DNA from 2 places in the Pseudomonas sp. DCA-1 genome. Region 2 is predicted to be linked to the other one. Evidence: predicted binding sites of a transcription regulator. Region 2 holds the regulator's gene; the other holds the start of a gene.
The links. Region 2 encodes FliA, which starts transcription of late flagellar genes. Its sites were predicted from a motif close to CTAAAGTTTNNNNNNNNNNNGCCGNTAA; they were not measured.

Region 1 (6,481 bases), 350 kb from region 2:
GGTCAGTACCTTTACCTGCACGCCCATGTCGCGCAAGGCGGCGATGGCCGGGCCGGCAGTTTCCTTGGGGGGGTCGAGGAAGGTCAGCAAGCCCTGGATGACCAGATCGCGCTCATCTTCGGTGTGATACTGCGCCTTGCCTTCGGCCGCCGGGATCTCCCGGGTGGCAACCACCAGCACGCGGAAGCCGTCCTGGTTGAAGGCATCGACCCTGGCCATCAGCTGCTGGCGACGGCACGGATCAAGGGCAACGACCTTGTCGCCTTTCTGCACATGGGTGGCGATGGCGAGCATCTCCTCGACCGCCCCTTTGCTTACCAGCAGGTGATCGCCCAAGGCATTCTTCACCACCACTGACAGGCGGCGGCGGATGAAGTCGAACGGCAGTTCGTCGACCTTTGCGTAGGCGTAAGGCGCCTGGAACTGGTGGTCCTGGCCGGCGAAATGCAGCACGGCCTGGTCCATCAGGTTGCGGATGCCGCTTTGGTGATAGCTGTTGAGCCAGGCCAGTTCGAGGATGTGCTTGTCGGTTTGGCCGTCGAAGCGCACATGGTGCTCGAGGATGATCCGATCCTGGGTGAGCGTACCGGTCTTGTCGGTGCACAGCACATCCATGGAGCCGAGGTTCTGGATGGCGTTCAGGCGTTTGACCACCACCTTGCGCCGGGCCATGGCCACGGCGCCCTTGGCCAGGTTGGCGCTGACGATCATCGGCAGCATTTCCGGGGTCAGGCCCACTGCCACGGCAAGCGCGAAGAGGAAGGCATCACCCCAGTCGCCTTTCACCACTCCGTTGATCATGAATACCACTGGCACCATCACCAGCATGAAGCGGATCAACAGGCTGCTGACGCTGTTCACGCCGCGGTCAAAAGCGGTCTGGCTGCGCGAACCGGCAATGGCCTTGGCCAGCGAGCCAAAATAAGTGCGTCGGCCGGTGGCGACCACCACGGCGCGGGCGCGGCCACTGACCACATTGGTACCCATGAAGCAGATGTTCGGCAACTCGAGCAGGTTGTCCTGGCGGCCGCCATGCTCGGCGGCGGACTTCTGCGCGACATTGCCCAAGGTGTCGTACTTTTCGACCGGCAACGCTTCGCCAGTGAGCACGGCCTGGCTGATAAACAGGTCACGCGCTTCGAGCAGGCGGATATCGGCGGGAATCATGTCACCTGCAGAAAGCTGCACGATGTCGCCAGCCACCAGTTCGTCCATGGGCACTTCGCGCAGGCGCGGGGCTTGGCCGACCTGCTCGCGACGCAACACAGTGGCGGTAGTGCGCACCATTGCCTTGAGCGCGTCGGCAGCCTTGTTCGAGCGGTACTCCTGCCAGAAGCGCAGCAGGCTGCTGAGGCTGACCATGGTCATGATGATGATGACCTTGGTCAGGTCGGCGTCGTCTGCTTCGCCTGCGCTGACCGGCAGCCAGTAGTCGGTGACAAAGCTGATCCCGGCCAGGGTCAGCAGTACATAGATGAACGGGTTGTTCAGGGCCTTGAGCAGCTGCACCAGGGCGTGGGGTTGCGGGTCGTGGGCAACCTGGTTGGCCCCATCGCGCGCCAGGCGCTTGGCGGCTTCGTGCTCGGTCAGGCCCTGTTCGCTGGCATCGAGATTAGCGAGGGTGACGGCCAGGCCATTGCGCGCTTCACGGGCGGCGCGGGTGGACAGGCGGGTTTCGCGTTCGGCCTTGGCCGATGAGGTGTTACGGTGTTTGACAGTCATGTTGCTGTGCTCCTGCCGCTGCGGCGGCACGACACACAGACGTTTCACTCAGGCGGTGAACGAAGGCATGTCGGGTCGCTGAATAATGCTGGTTCTTTCCGACAGTTGTCTGTCCGCTGCCGAGAGTCGGAAGTTGTTTCGGCAGCGAACTTTCTACTCGCGCAATCCATGGTTTGATTCCTTTTCATGAACACAGGGCAATAGTTATCCCGCGAACTTTTAACGTAAAAAGTTCGAGCACAAAGATACCGTTCAATATCTTTTATTCAGTGAGAAGTGCGGGGGCTCAAGCGTGCATGAAGACGCGCCAGCACCCCGTAACTACTTGGGGGGTGCTGGTGGTGGTCAAGGTAGCCGTGCAGACGCCGCGGCCAGGCGCGGGCCTGCCGCGGTGCAAGGCACGCAGGCTGGCGATGTGAAACGAATGAAGTGAGGTTCATGAGCTTGCCTCCAACCGGCCAACACCGGCGGCGGCAAGTCTCGGGGAGCATCAGGCTCTGGCGCGGCTTGCCCGACCGGGGTGTCGGGACCGGTGTTCCGGTTCAAGTGCCTGACCGGGCCATACGGCAGGGGTCAGGCAGCGACTAGATACTGTGTCCATTGAATTCTTCAGTGAAGGGAAAAAAGGCCCCGTGCTCGGGGCGGTCGAACTTTATTCAAGCGTAGTATCGAAGTCAACCCGCAAGGGGAACTTTAAATAAGTTTAACCTTATCTTAATGTTCCACGCAGGCGCAGCGCCTCAAACCTTGAACCGCCCCACCAACGCCGTCATCTCCCCCACCAGCCCCGACAACGCCTTGCTCGCCTCGCTGGTCTGCTGCGCACCCGCAGCGGAATGGTTAGACAGTTCGCGGATGTTCAGCAAGTTGCGGTCTACTTCCCGCGCCACCTGAGCCTGCTCTTCGGCCGCACTGGCAATGACCAGATTGCGCTCGTTGATTTCGCCGATCGCACTGTAGATGCCCTCCAGCACTTGCCCCGAGGCCAGGGTCACGTCCAGTGTCGACTGGGCGCGGTTGGTGCTGGTCTGCATGGAAGCCACCGCAGCTTCGGTCCCCGCCTGTACGCTGCCGATCATCTGCTCGATTTCCTGGGTCGATTGTTGCGTGCGGTAGGCCAGTGTGCGCACCTCATCCGCCACCACCGCAAAGCCGCGCCCGGCCTCACCGGCACGGGCCGCCTCGATGGCAGCATTGAGCGCCAGCAGGTTGGTCTGCTCGGACACCGAGCGGATCACTTCCAGCACCTTGCCGATGTCCCGCACCTGCCCCACCAACTGCTGCAGGTGCGCACTGCTGGTCTGGATTTCGCGGGTCATGGCTTCGGTGCCGTCGATATTTTCACTGACTTGCCGGCGGCTTTGCGCGGCCAGCTGGTTGGATTCACTGGTGGTTTGCGAGGTGGTGATCGCGTTGCGCGCAACCTCCTCCACTGCCGTGGTCATTTCGGTCACGGCAGTCGCGGCCTGCTCCAGCTCCTGCCCCTGCTGACGCAGGTTGTTGGCGCTTTCCTCGGTGACCGCGTTCAACGCCGTGGCGGCGGCGTCCAGCTGCCGGGCACAGTTGTTGATCTGCCCAAGGGTGTCGCGCTGGCTCTGCTGCATGCGCTGTAGCTCATGGAACAGTTGGCCGATCTCGTTGTTGCCCTGCCCTTGCACCGGCACACTCAGGTCGCCACTGGCAATGCGCTGGAAATGCCCACCGGCTTCACGCAGGGGGTGCAACACACGCTGGGCAATGAACGCCCAGCACAGCACCGCCAGCACCACGGTCACGCCCAGCAGGCACAGGCTCAGCAATTGTGCCCGGGCCAGACGCCGGTCGGACTCGAGCATGATTTGCTGGCCACGTTCGCTCAGTGTGGTCACCAGCTGCTGGCGCAGGGTTTGCAACCGCCCCATGGCATTACCGGCATCGCTGTTGACCTTGAAATACTGCTCCAGCGAACGCTGGCGGGTCGCTTCACGCTGCCCAGCCACCGCCTTGGCGTATTCGGCAAAGGTAGCCTGCAGCTCGGTTGCCAACCCGCGAAGGGCGGGTTCGCGGGCGTTTTCGACAAATTCGTCGACCAGCGCCTGGCTCTTGTTGTTCAGCTCCACCGACAGCGCCATGCGTTTGCCTGCACTCTCGTCATGGCCACCCAACTGCTCGATAAAACCCGAAGACACGTTGGCGCTGGAACGAATCGCCATCAGCAACGCATTGTTCAAACGGTCCGACTGGTGCGCAGTCTGGTCCAGTTCAGTGATCTGCTGGTCGCTACCCAAGGCAGCCCACCAGGCACTGGCGGTCGAAAACAGCAGGGTCAGGCTGAACAGCGACAACACCCAGAACATTCCGGTGCGAATTTTCAGGTTGGCAAGCATGCGGGCAGTACTCCTTGTTGGCACCACTTCTGATCGATGATTCGAGGGTGGGTGTGCTGCTATCGGAGGTACTGGCGCAGGCTTGAGGCGCCGCGATGCGGTTATGTGCGGTAACCGAACGGAATGCGTTGAGACCCAGAGGCCTCGAAACCCTTGAGGGCATAACCCTTTTGCATAAATCCTGAGGCCAGCGCGATCACTGTGGGAGCGGGCTTGCCCGCGAACACGGGCGAAGCCCGTGCCATCCGCTACCGCGCCTTGCCAATCGCTTTCGCTGCGTCTGCCAGGCGTTGGGTCGCCTGCCGGATCTCATCGGCATCCAGCGACGCAAACCCCAGGCGCAAGGCGTTCTCGGCATGGCCAAACGGTGAAAACTGTCGCCCACTGCGCACCACCAGGTCCCGTTCCAGCGCTTTGTCGACCAACTGATCCACGTTGATCTCATCGGCAAACCTCACCCACAACGCCAGACCACCTTCTGGCGCCTGCACGCTGATCTGCTCACCGAACGCATCGCGCAAACACCCCAACAAGGTCTCACGCCGGCGCCGGTACTCGCGGTTGACCCGGCGCAAGTGCTTCTTCAGTTCGCCATCATTGATCAGGTCCGCCAACATCTGCTGCATGACTGCATCGCCCTGCCCCAGGGTCAACATCGCCCTGCGTTCCAGCACGGTTGTCACTTCCACCGGTGCCACGATATAGCTGCAACGGAACGTGCTGCCCAAAGGCTTGGACAGTGAGCCAATGTAAATCACGTGCCGCTGCTGGCGGTCGCTGGCCAACGGCAGATAAGGCCGCCCGGCAAAGTGGTATTCGTAGTCGTAATCTTCTTCGACCACGCAAAAGGCATGCTGGCGGGCCAGCTCCAGCAGCTGTTGCCTGCGCCCGGCTGGCAGGCTGACCGTGGTCGGGAACTGGTGATGGGGTGTTATGTACATCATCCGCACCTTGTGCTGCCGGCACAGGGCATCTAGCTGATCGACCCGGCACCCCTCATGGTCCAGCTCCACAGTCACCAGGCGGGCACCCAGCTGACGGAAGATCTCCCAGGCGGGGGGGTAACTCAGGCGCTCGACCAGCACAACGTCACCCGGCTTGAGCAACACACTGGCCACCAGGGACAGCGACATCTGCACCCCCTGGGTCAGGCAGATATGCTCGGCGCCAACGTTCAGGCTGCGATTGTGCCGCAGCATATCGGCCAGGGCGCTGCGCAGATTGCGGCTGCTGCACTCGCTGCCATGGCGCACGCTGTTGCTGGTGAAGCTGCTGCGCAAGGCATTGCGGTAATAACGGTGCAGTACAGCCTGTGGCAGCAGGCGGTGGTCACAGGCGCCGTTGTCGAAGAACAAGGCCCCTGGCCGCCCTTGCTGCGCTACAGCCTGTTCGTTCGCCTTGAAGTAGGCAACGGCAGGCTCCTCTGGCAGCGCCAGAGCAAAAGGCCGCACGGCACTGGGCACGGCCGCGGTGCCTGGCGCCAGTTGCTGGCTGACGAAGGTGCCCCGGCGTTGCACGCTTTGCAGCCAACCCTTGGTTTCGGCTTCCTCATAAGCAAGGATCACGGTCTTGCGATTGACGTTCAGCAATTGCGCCATCTCCCGCGTGCCCGGCAACGGCGTGCCAGGGCGCAGGCGACCCTCGCTGATTGCGGCCACCAGCCCTTCGACGATCTGCCGGTACGAAGCCTGTGCCCCATCGAGCCTGAGCAGTGGCTGCCATTTACGAAGCTGGACCATATGAAATATCCAAAACTGGAGGTTCTGCTGGTCCTGGACTATAGCAACAATCGAACCTCCATTTGCCCCGAGGTGCTCATGCAAAGCCGCCACGTCATTGAATTGTCGCCCTCGGGCAAAACCTTCGAAGCCAGCCAGGAGCTGCTGCTCGATGCCATGCTCGCCAGCGGCCTGCCGGTACCCTTTTCATGCCGCCGCGGCGCCTGCGGCTCGTGCAAGGTCAAGGTGGTCTCAGGGCAGCATCAGGACAAGCAGCGGGATGCGGACACACCGCCGCCTTCCTACCCCTTGGCCGCCGACGAGATGTTGCTGTGCCAGAGCCACGCCTGCAGCGACATGCGCCTGGAAATACCCGGCTGGTCACTGGACGCCCCGGCACTGGAAACCCAGGCACAGGTTGTTGGCAAGCGCGCGCTGAGCGCAGATATCGTCGAGCTGGTGTTGCAGCCTGCTCAGCCACTGGAGGTGCGGGCGGGCCAGTACATGCGGTTCCAGCTGGACAACGGCGACAGCCGCTGTTTCTCCATTGCCAACCTGCCTGCCCAGGAACAAGGGCAACTGGTGTTTCACATCCGCAAGGTCAGCGGTGGGCTGTTCACCGAAGGTTTGCTGCCCACCCTGCAAGCAGGTGCAACGGTAAAGCTCGAAGGCCCG
Region 2 (6,481 bases):
GAGTCGGATGTTTTTCTCGATCTTTTTCTGCACGCAATTGATCGTGATCATGGTTTATACCGGCAAAGCGGTCGACCTGGCTGGCCATCAGCACCAGCTTGAGCAGATTGCTCTCCACCTCGGTCACCAGTGTGGTGACGCGTTTGATCACCTGGCCGGTCAGGTCCTGATAGTCCTGGGCCAGCAAAATGTCATTGAGGTGCCCGGCAACCTTTCGGTTACCCTCGGCGCTGTGCGTCAGGAAACTGTCGACTCGCTTGACCAGATCACGAAATTCCGGCGCAGCCACTTCGCGGCGCATGAAACGCTGCCAGTCGGTACTCAGGGCCTTGGCCTCGCTGGCCAGTTCATTGAGCACCGGCGTGCTTTCCTCGACCAGATCCATGGTGCGGTTGGCCGCGCCCTCGGTGAGCTTGACCACATAGGACAGGCGCTCGGTGGCGTCGGTAATCTGCGACACCTCTTCTGCCTGCGGCATGGTGGGGTCGATCTGGAAACTGACGATGGCACTGTGCAGCTCGCGAGTCAGCTTGCCGACTTCCTGATACAGGCCGCGGTCGCGGGTCTGGTTCAGCTCGTGAATCAGCTGCACCGCCTCGCCGAAACGGCCCCGTTCCAGGCTTTCGACCAACTCCTGGGCATGCTTCTTCAGGGTCGATTCGAACTCGCCCAAAGACGTTTGTGATGAATCCATGACGCGCCCCCCGTAACGTGACTCAGCCGTTGACGCGTTCGAAGATCTTCTCGATCTTCTCTTTGAGCACCTGAGCGGTGAACGGCTTGACCACATAACCATTGACGCCGGCCTGGGCCGCTTCAATGATCTGGTCGCGCTTGGCTTCAGCAGTCACCATCAGTACCGGCATGCTTTTCAGCTTGTCACTGGCACGCACTTTACGCAGCAGGTCGATGCCGGACATGCCCGGCATGTTCCAGTCGGTTACCAGGAAGTCGTAGTGACCGTTCTCCAGCATTGGCAACGCCGTGGTGCCGTCATCGGCTTCCTCGGTGTTGGTGAAACCCAGGTCACGCAACAGGTTCTTGATGATCCGCCGCATCGTCGAAAAGTCGTCAACGATGAGGATTTTCATGTTCTTGTCCAATTAGACCTCCAAGCAGTCTCAAACGCGCTCGGCCTACCGAGCACGCACTCATTCAATTCGGTACAACGTGGAAAACGACTGCAACGACAGCGGGCTCAACGCGCCCGCCATTCCCCCAGGCGGCTACGCAGGCGCGCGGCACACTGGCTGTGCAACTGGCTGACCCGCGACTCGCTGACACCCAGCACCTCACCGATTTCCTTGAGATTCAGCTCTTCGTCGTAGTACAGCGCCAGCACCAGGCGCTCACGTTCCGGCAGGTTGGCGATAGCCTCGGTCAGGGCAGCCTGGAAGCGGTCCTCTTCCAGCCCCCGCGCAGGTTCGACCTGGCCACTGGCGCCATCCTCATGCAGCCCTTCGTGCTCACCGTCCTGCAACAGGTCGTCGAAGCTGAACAGGCGGCTGCCCAGGGTATCGTTCAAAATCCCGTAGTAATCATCGAGACTCAATTGGAGTTCGGCAGCAACTTCATGATCTTTAGCGTCACGGCCTGTTCTGGCTTCAACCGCACGCATCGCGTCACTGACCATACGGGTGTTTCGGTGTACCGAACGCGGCGCCCAGTCACCTTTGCGTACTTCGTCCAGCATGGCCCCGCGGATGCGGATGCCAGCATAGGTTTCAAAGCTGGCGCCCTTGCTGGCGTCGTATTTGTTAGCCACTTCCAGCAGCCCGATCATGCCGGCCTGGATCAGGTCTTCGACCTGCACGTTGGCCGGCAAGCGCGCCAGCAGGTGGTAGGCGATGCGCTTGACCAGCGGGGCGTAGCGTTCGATCAGCTCGTACTGGGCGTCCTTCGACGCCCGGCTGTACATCTTGAAACCGCTGGCGTTCATAGCACGGGCCCCGCGCTGGTGGGTTGCACCAAGCGCTCGACAAAGAACTCCAGATGGCCGCGCGGGTTGGCCGGTAGCGGCCAGCTATCGACCTTCTGGGCAATCGCCTTGAAAGCCAGCGCACACTTGGAGCGAGGGAAGGCTTCGTAGACGGCACGCTGCTTCTGTACCGCCTTGCGCACGCATTCGTCGTACGGCACGGCACCCACGTACTGCAGGGCAACGTCAAGGAAGCGGTCGGTGACCTTGGTCAGCTTGGCAAACAGGTTGCGCCCTTCCTGCGGGCTCTGCGCCATGTTGGCCAACACACGGAAACGGTTCATGCCGTAGTCACGATTGAGCAGCTTGATCAACGCGTAGGCATCAGTAATCGAAGTAGGTTCATCACACACCACCAACAGCACTTCCTGGGCGGCGCGAACGAAGCTGACCACCGAGTCACCGATACCCGCAGCGGTATCGATCACCAACACATCGAGGTTGTCGCCGATTTCGCTGAACGCCTGGATCAGCCCGGCGTGCTGGGCTGGGGCCAGGTGCACCATGCTCTGGGTGCCCGAGGCTGCCGGCACGATGCGCACACCGCCAGGGCCCTGCAGCATCACGTCACGCAGTTCGCAACGCCCTTCAATGACATCGGCGAGAGTACGTTTGGGGGCAAGGCCCAGCAACACGTCGACATTGGCCAGGCCCAGGTCGGCGTCCAGCAGCATGACCCTGCGGCCAAGCTCGGCCAGCGCCAGGGACAAGTTCACTGAAACGTTAGTCTTGCCGACGCCACCTTTGCCGCCGGTCACGGCGATCACCTGTACGGGATGCATGCTACCCATGTCTGTTCTTTACCTTGTCTCGCTGGGACTCAGGCCACACGTAGGGCAATTCTGCGTGCCCTTTGGCATAGCTACTTTGCACACGCTTCATGGTCAACCCGCTCGCCGTGGGTTGTGATAGAGATCAGCGAACATGTCGGCCATGGCCTCTTCGCTGGGCTCGTCCTGCTGCTGCACATTCACCGCGCGCGAAACCAACTGGTGGCCCCGCGGCAAGTGCAAGTCGTCAGGAATGCGTGGCCCATCGGTAAGATAGGCCACTGGCAGTTCATGACTGATGGCAAGACTCAACACATCGCCAAGGCTTGCCGTTTCATCGAGCTTGGTCAGGATGCAGCCGGCCAGGCCACAGCGTTTGTAGCTGTGGTAGGCGGCGGTCAGCACCTGCTTCTGGCTGGTGGTGGCCAGCACCAGATAGTTCTTCGCGGCAATGCCACGCCCGGCCAAGGTTTCCAGTTGCATGCGCAGCGCAGGGTCGCTGGCCTGCAGGCCGGCAGTATCGATCAGCACCACGCGCTTGCGCAGCAGCGGCTCCAGCGCTGCTGCCAGCGACTGGCCCGGGTCGACGTACGTCACCGGCACGTTGAGGATGCGGCCCAGGGTCTTGAGCTGCTCCTGGGCGCCGATACGGAAGCTGTCCATGCTCACCAGCGCCAGATTCTGCGCGCCGTACTTGAGCACGTAGCGCGCGGCCAGCTTGGCCAGGGTGGTGGTCTTGCCCATACCCGCCGGGCCGACCACGGCGATCACGCCGCCCTCTTCGATCGGCTCGATTTCAGGTATTTCGATCATCCGCGCCAAGTGAGCCAGCAGCATGCGCCAGGCCTGGCGCGGCTCTTCGATCTCGGCGGTCAGGTCCAGCAGCTCGCGGGCGATCGGCCCCGACAGGCCGATGCGTTGCAGGCGGCGCCAAAGGTTGGCCTGCTGCGGCTTGCTGCCCTGCAGCTGATTCCAGGCCAGCGAACCGAGTTGCACTTCCAGCAACTCGCGCAGGCCCGACAGCTCGGAACGCATGGCATCGAACAGGCGCGGATCAACCGGTGCAGCAGCCGGTGCGGCAGCAGCCTCGGGGGCCTCGACATGCGGCTCGATCAACGGTTCGGCAGCGGTCAAAGATTGCCCGGCGAACAATTGGCGGTTGTTGTCGCTGCTGTCCTGACGGTGGTCCAGCTCGGCCTGGGCACTGGCAATGCGCGTATGGGTCTTGCGCAGTTCTTCTTCCAGCTCGGCGTTGGGCACACGCGGGGCCAGGGCGGACAGCTTGTAGTCCAGCGCGGCCGTCAGTTCGACACCACCGGCAATGCGGCGGTTGCCAATGATCGCGGCATCGGCGCCCAGCTCGTCACGGACCAGCTTCATGGCCTGACGCATATCGGCGGCGAAAAATCGCTTAACTTGCATTATCCCCTACCTCAGCCGTTAGGGCCCACTGTGGCAACGATGGTGACTTGCTTGTTGTCAGGTATTTCCTGATACGCCAGAACATGCAAATTCGGTACAGCCAGGCGACCGAAACGCGACAACATGGCGCGGATCGGGCCGGCGACCAACAGGATGGCCGGCTGACCCTGCATTTCCTGGCGCTGGGCCGCCTCGATCAGCGAACGTTGCAGCTTCTCGGCCATGCTAGGTTCCAGAAGAACACCATCTTCCTGACCCTGCCCGGCCCTTTGCAGACTATTCAGCAAAATCTGTTCCAACCTTGGCTCCAGGGTAATCACTGGCAGCTCCGACTCAACGCCGACAATGCTTTGCACGATGGCACGACACAATCCGACGCGCACTGCCGCCACCAGTGCGGCGGTATCTTGACTCTTGCCGGCGTTGTTCGCGATGGCCTCGGCAATACTGCGAATATCGCGCACTGGCACCTGTTCAGACAACAGTGCTTGCAGCACCTTGAGCAGCCCCGACAAGGAAATGACACCCGGCACCAGCTCTTCTGCAAGTTTAGGCGATGCCTTGGCAAGTACTTGCAGCAGTTGCTGAACCTCTTCGTGACCGATCAGCTCGTGGCAATGTTTCTGCAGGATCTGGTTGAGGTGGGTGGCCACCACGGTGCTGGCATCGACCACGGTGTAGCCCAGCGACTGCGCCTGGGAACGCTGGCCAACATCGATCCACACCGCCTCCAGGCCAAACGCCGGATCGCGCGCGGCAATACCGTTGAGGGTGCCGAACACCTGCCCCGGGTTGATCGCCAGTTCGCGGTCCGGATAGATCTCCGCCTCGGCCAGAATCACCCCCATCAGGGTCAGGCGATAGGCGCTGGGTTGCAGGTCGAGGTTGTCACGAATGTGCACGGTGGGCATCAGGAAACCCAGGTCCTGCGACAGCTTCTTGCGCACGCCCTTGATCCGCGCCAGCAACTGGCCACCCTGGTTGCGATCGACCAGCGGGATCAGCCGATAGCCAACCTCCAGGCCGATCATGTCGATGGGGGTGACGTCATCCCAACCCAGTTCCTTGGTTTCCAGCGCGCGTTGTGGCGAGGGCAGCAGGTCCTGCTGGCGCTGCGCCTCTTCCAGGGCTTTGACCTTGGCCTGCTGCTGTTTCTTCCACACCAGGTAGGCGCCCCCACCGGCCAGCAGGCCGAGACTGAGGAACGCCACGTGCGGCATGCCCGGCACCAGTCCCATGACGATCATCAACCCGCCAGACACAGCCAGGGCCTTGGGCGAATCGAACATCTGCCGATTGATCAGCTTGCCCATGTCCTCGGAGCCCGACGCGCGGGTTACCATGATCGCGGCGGCGGTGGACAGCAGCAGTGATGGCAATTGCGCCACCAAACCGTCACCGATGGTCAGCAAGGCGTACACCTTGCCGGCCTCCGTGAAACTCATGCCGTGCTGCATCATGCCGATCAATATGCCGCCGATCAGGTTGATGAACAGGATCAGCAAGCCGGCGATGGCATCACCGCGCACGAACTTGCTGGCACCGTCCATCGAACCGTAGAACTCGGCCTCCTGCGCAACCTCGGCACGGCGGTGCTTGGCCTGGGCCTGATCGATCAGGCCGGCATTGAGGTCGGCGTCGATGGCCATCTGCTTGCCGGGCATGGCGTCGAGGGTGAAACGCGCACTCACTTCCGAGATACGCCCGGCCCCCTTGGTCACCACCACGAAGTTGATGATCATGAGGATGGCGAACACGACGGCACCGACCACGTAGTTACCGCCGATCACCACCTCACCGAAGGCCTGGATCACTTTACCGGCAGCGCCGTGGCCCTCCTGGCCATGCAGCATGACCACACGGGTGGACGCCACGTTCAGGGCCAGGCGCAACAACGTGGCCACCAGCAGGATGGTGGGGAACGCGGCAAAGTCGAGCGGACGCAGGGCGTATACACACACCAGCAGCACCACGATCGACAGGGCGATGTTGAAGGTGAAGAACACGTCGAGCAGGAACGGCGGTATCGGCAACATCATCATTGCCAACATCACCAGCAGCAACAGCGGCACACCCAGGTTGCCCCGGCCGAGCCCGGCCAGGTTGTTACGGGCGTTGCTGATTAACTGAGTGCGATCCACCGCGAGTCCTCTTGATGCAAAACTTTGACGCCCAGGGGGCGCCTGCGGCTGGCATTGCAAGAAGCTTTCCAACTTTGGCAGACACCCACACGAAAAGATGAACCGGGCGAGCACCACCGCGTTGACGGGTGGCTCATGAGCAGGCAATCACCAAGAAAAACGAGACCTCC

Region 1: the regulator FliA is predicted to act here: its motif matches at 4,148-4,175, upstream of ACE4QZ_RS11070 (methyl-accepting chemotaxis protein).

What each region holds. Positions count from the first base shown of each region.
Region 1 is NZ_CP169881.1:2,364,414-2,370,894, reverse strand. Features, by position in the region: gene mgtA (magnesium-translocating P-type ATPase) at 1-1,722, opposite strand, end outside; gene ACE4QZ_RS11070 (methyl-accepting chemotaxis protein) at 2,463-4,088, opposite strand; gene ACE4QZ_RS11065 (PLP-dependent aminotransferase family protein) at 4,337-5,827, opposite strand; gene ACE4QZ_RS11060 (NAD(P)H dependent flavin oxidoreductase family protein) at 5,828-6,481, shown strand, end outside.
Region 2 is NZ_CP169881.1:2,018,667-2,025,147, reverse strand. Features, by position in the region: gene ACE4QZ_RS09720 (protein phosphatase CheZ) at 1-694, opposite strand, end outside; gene ACE4QZ_RS09715 (chemotaxis response regulator CheY) at 717-1,091, opposite strand; gene fliA (RNA polymerase sigma factor FliA) at 1,199-1,939, opposite strand; gene fleN (flagellar synthesis regulator FleN) at 1,936-2,769, opposite strand; gene flhF (flagellar biosynthesis protein FlhF) at 2,863-4,170, opposite strand; gene flhA (flagellar biosynthesis protein FlhA) at 4,182-6,311, opposite strand.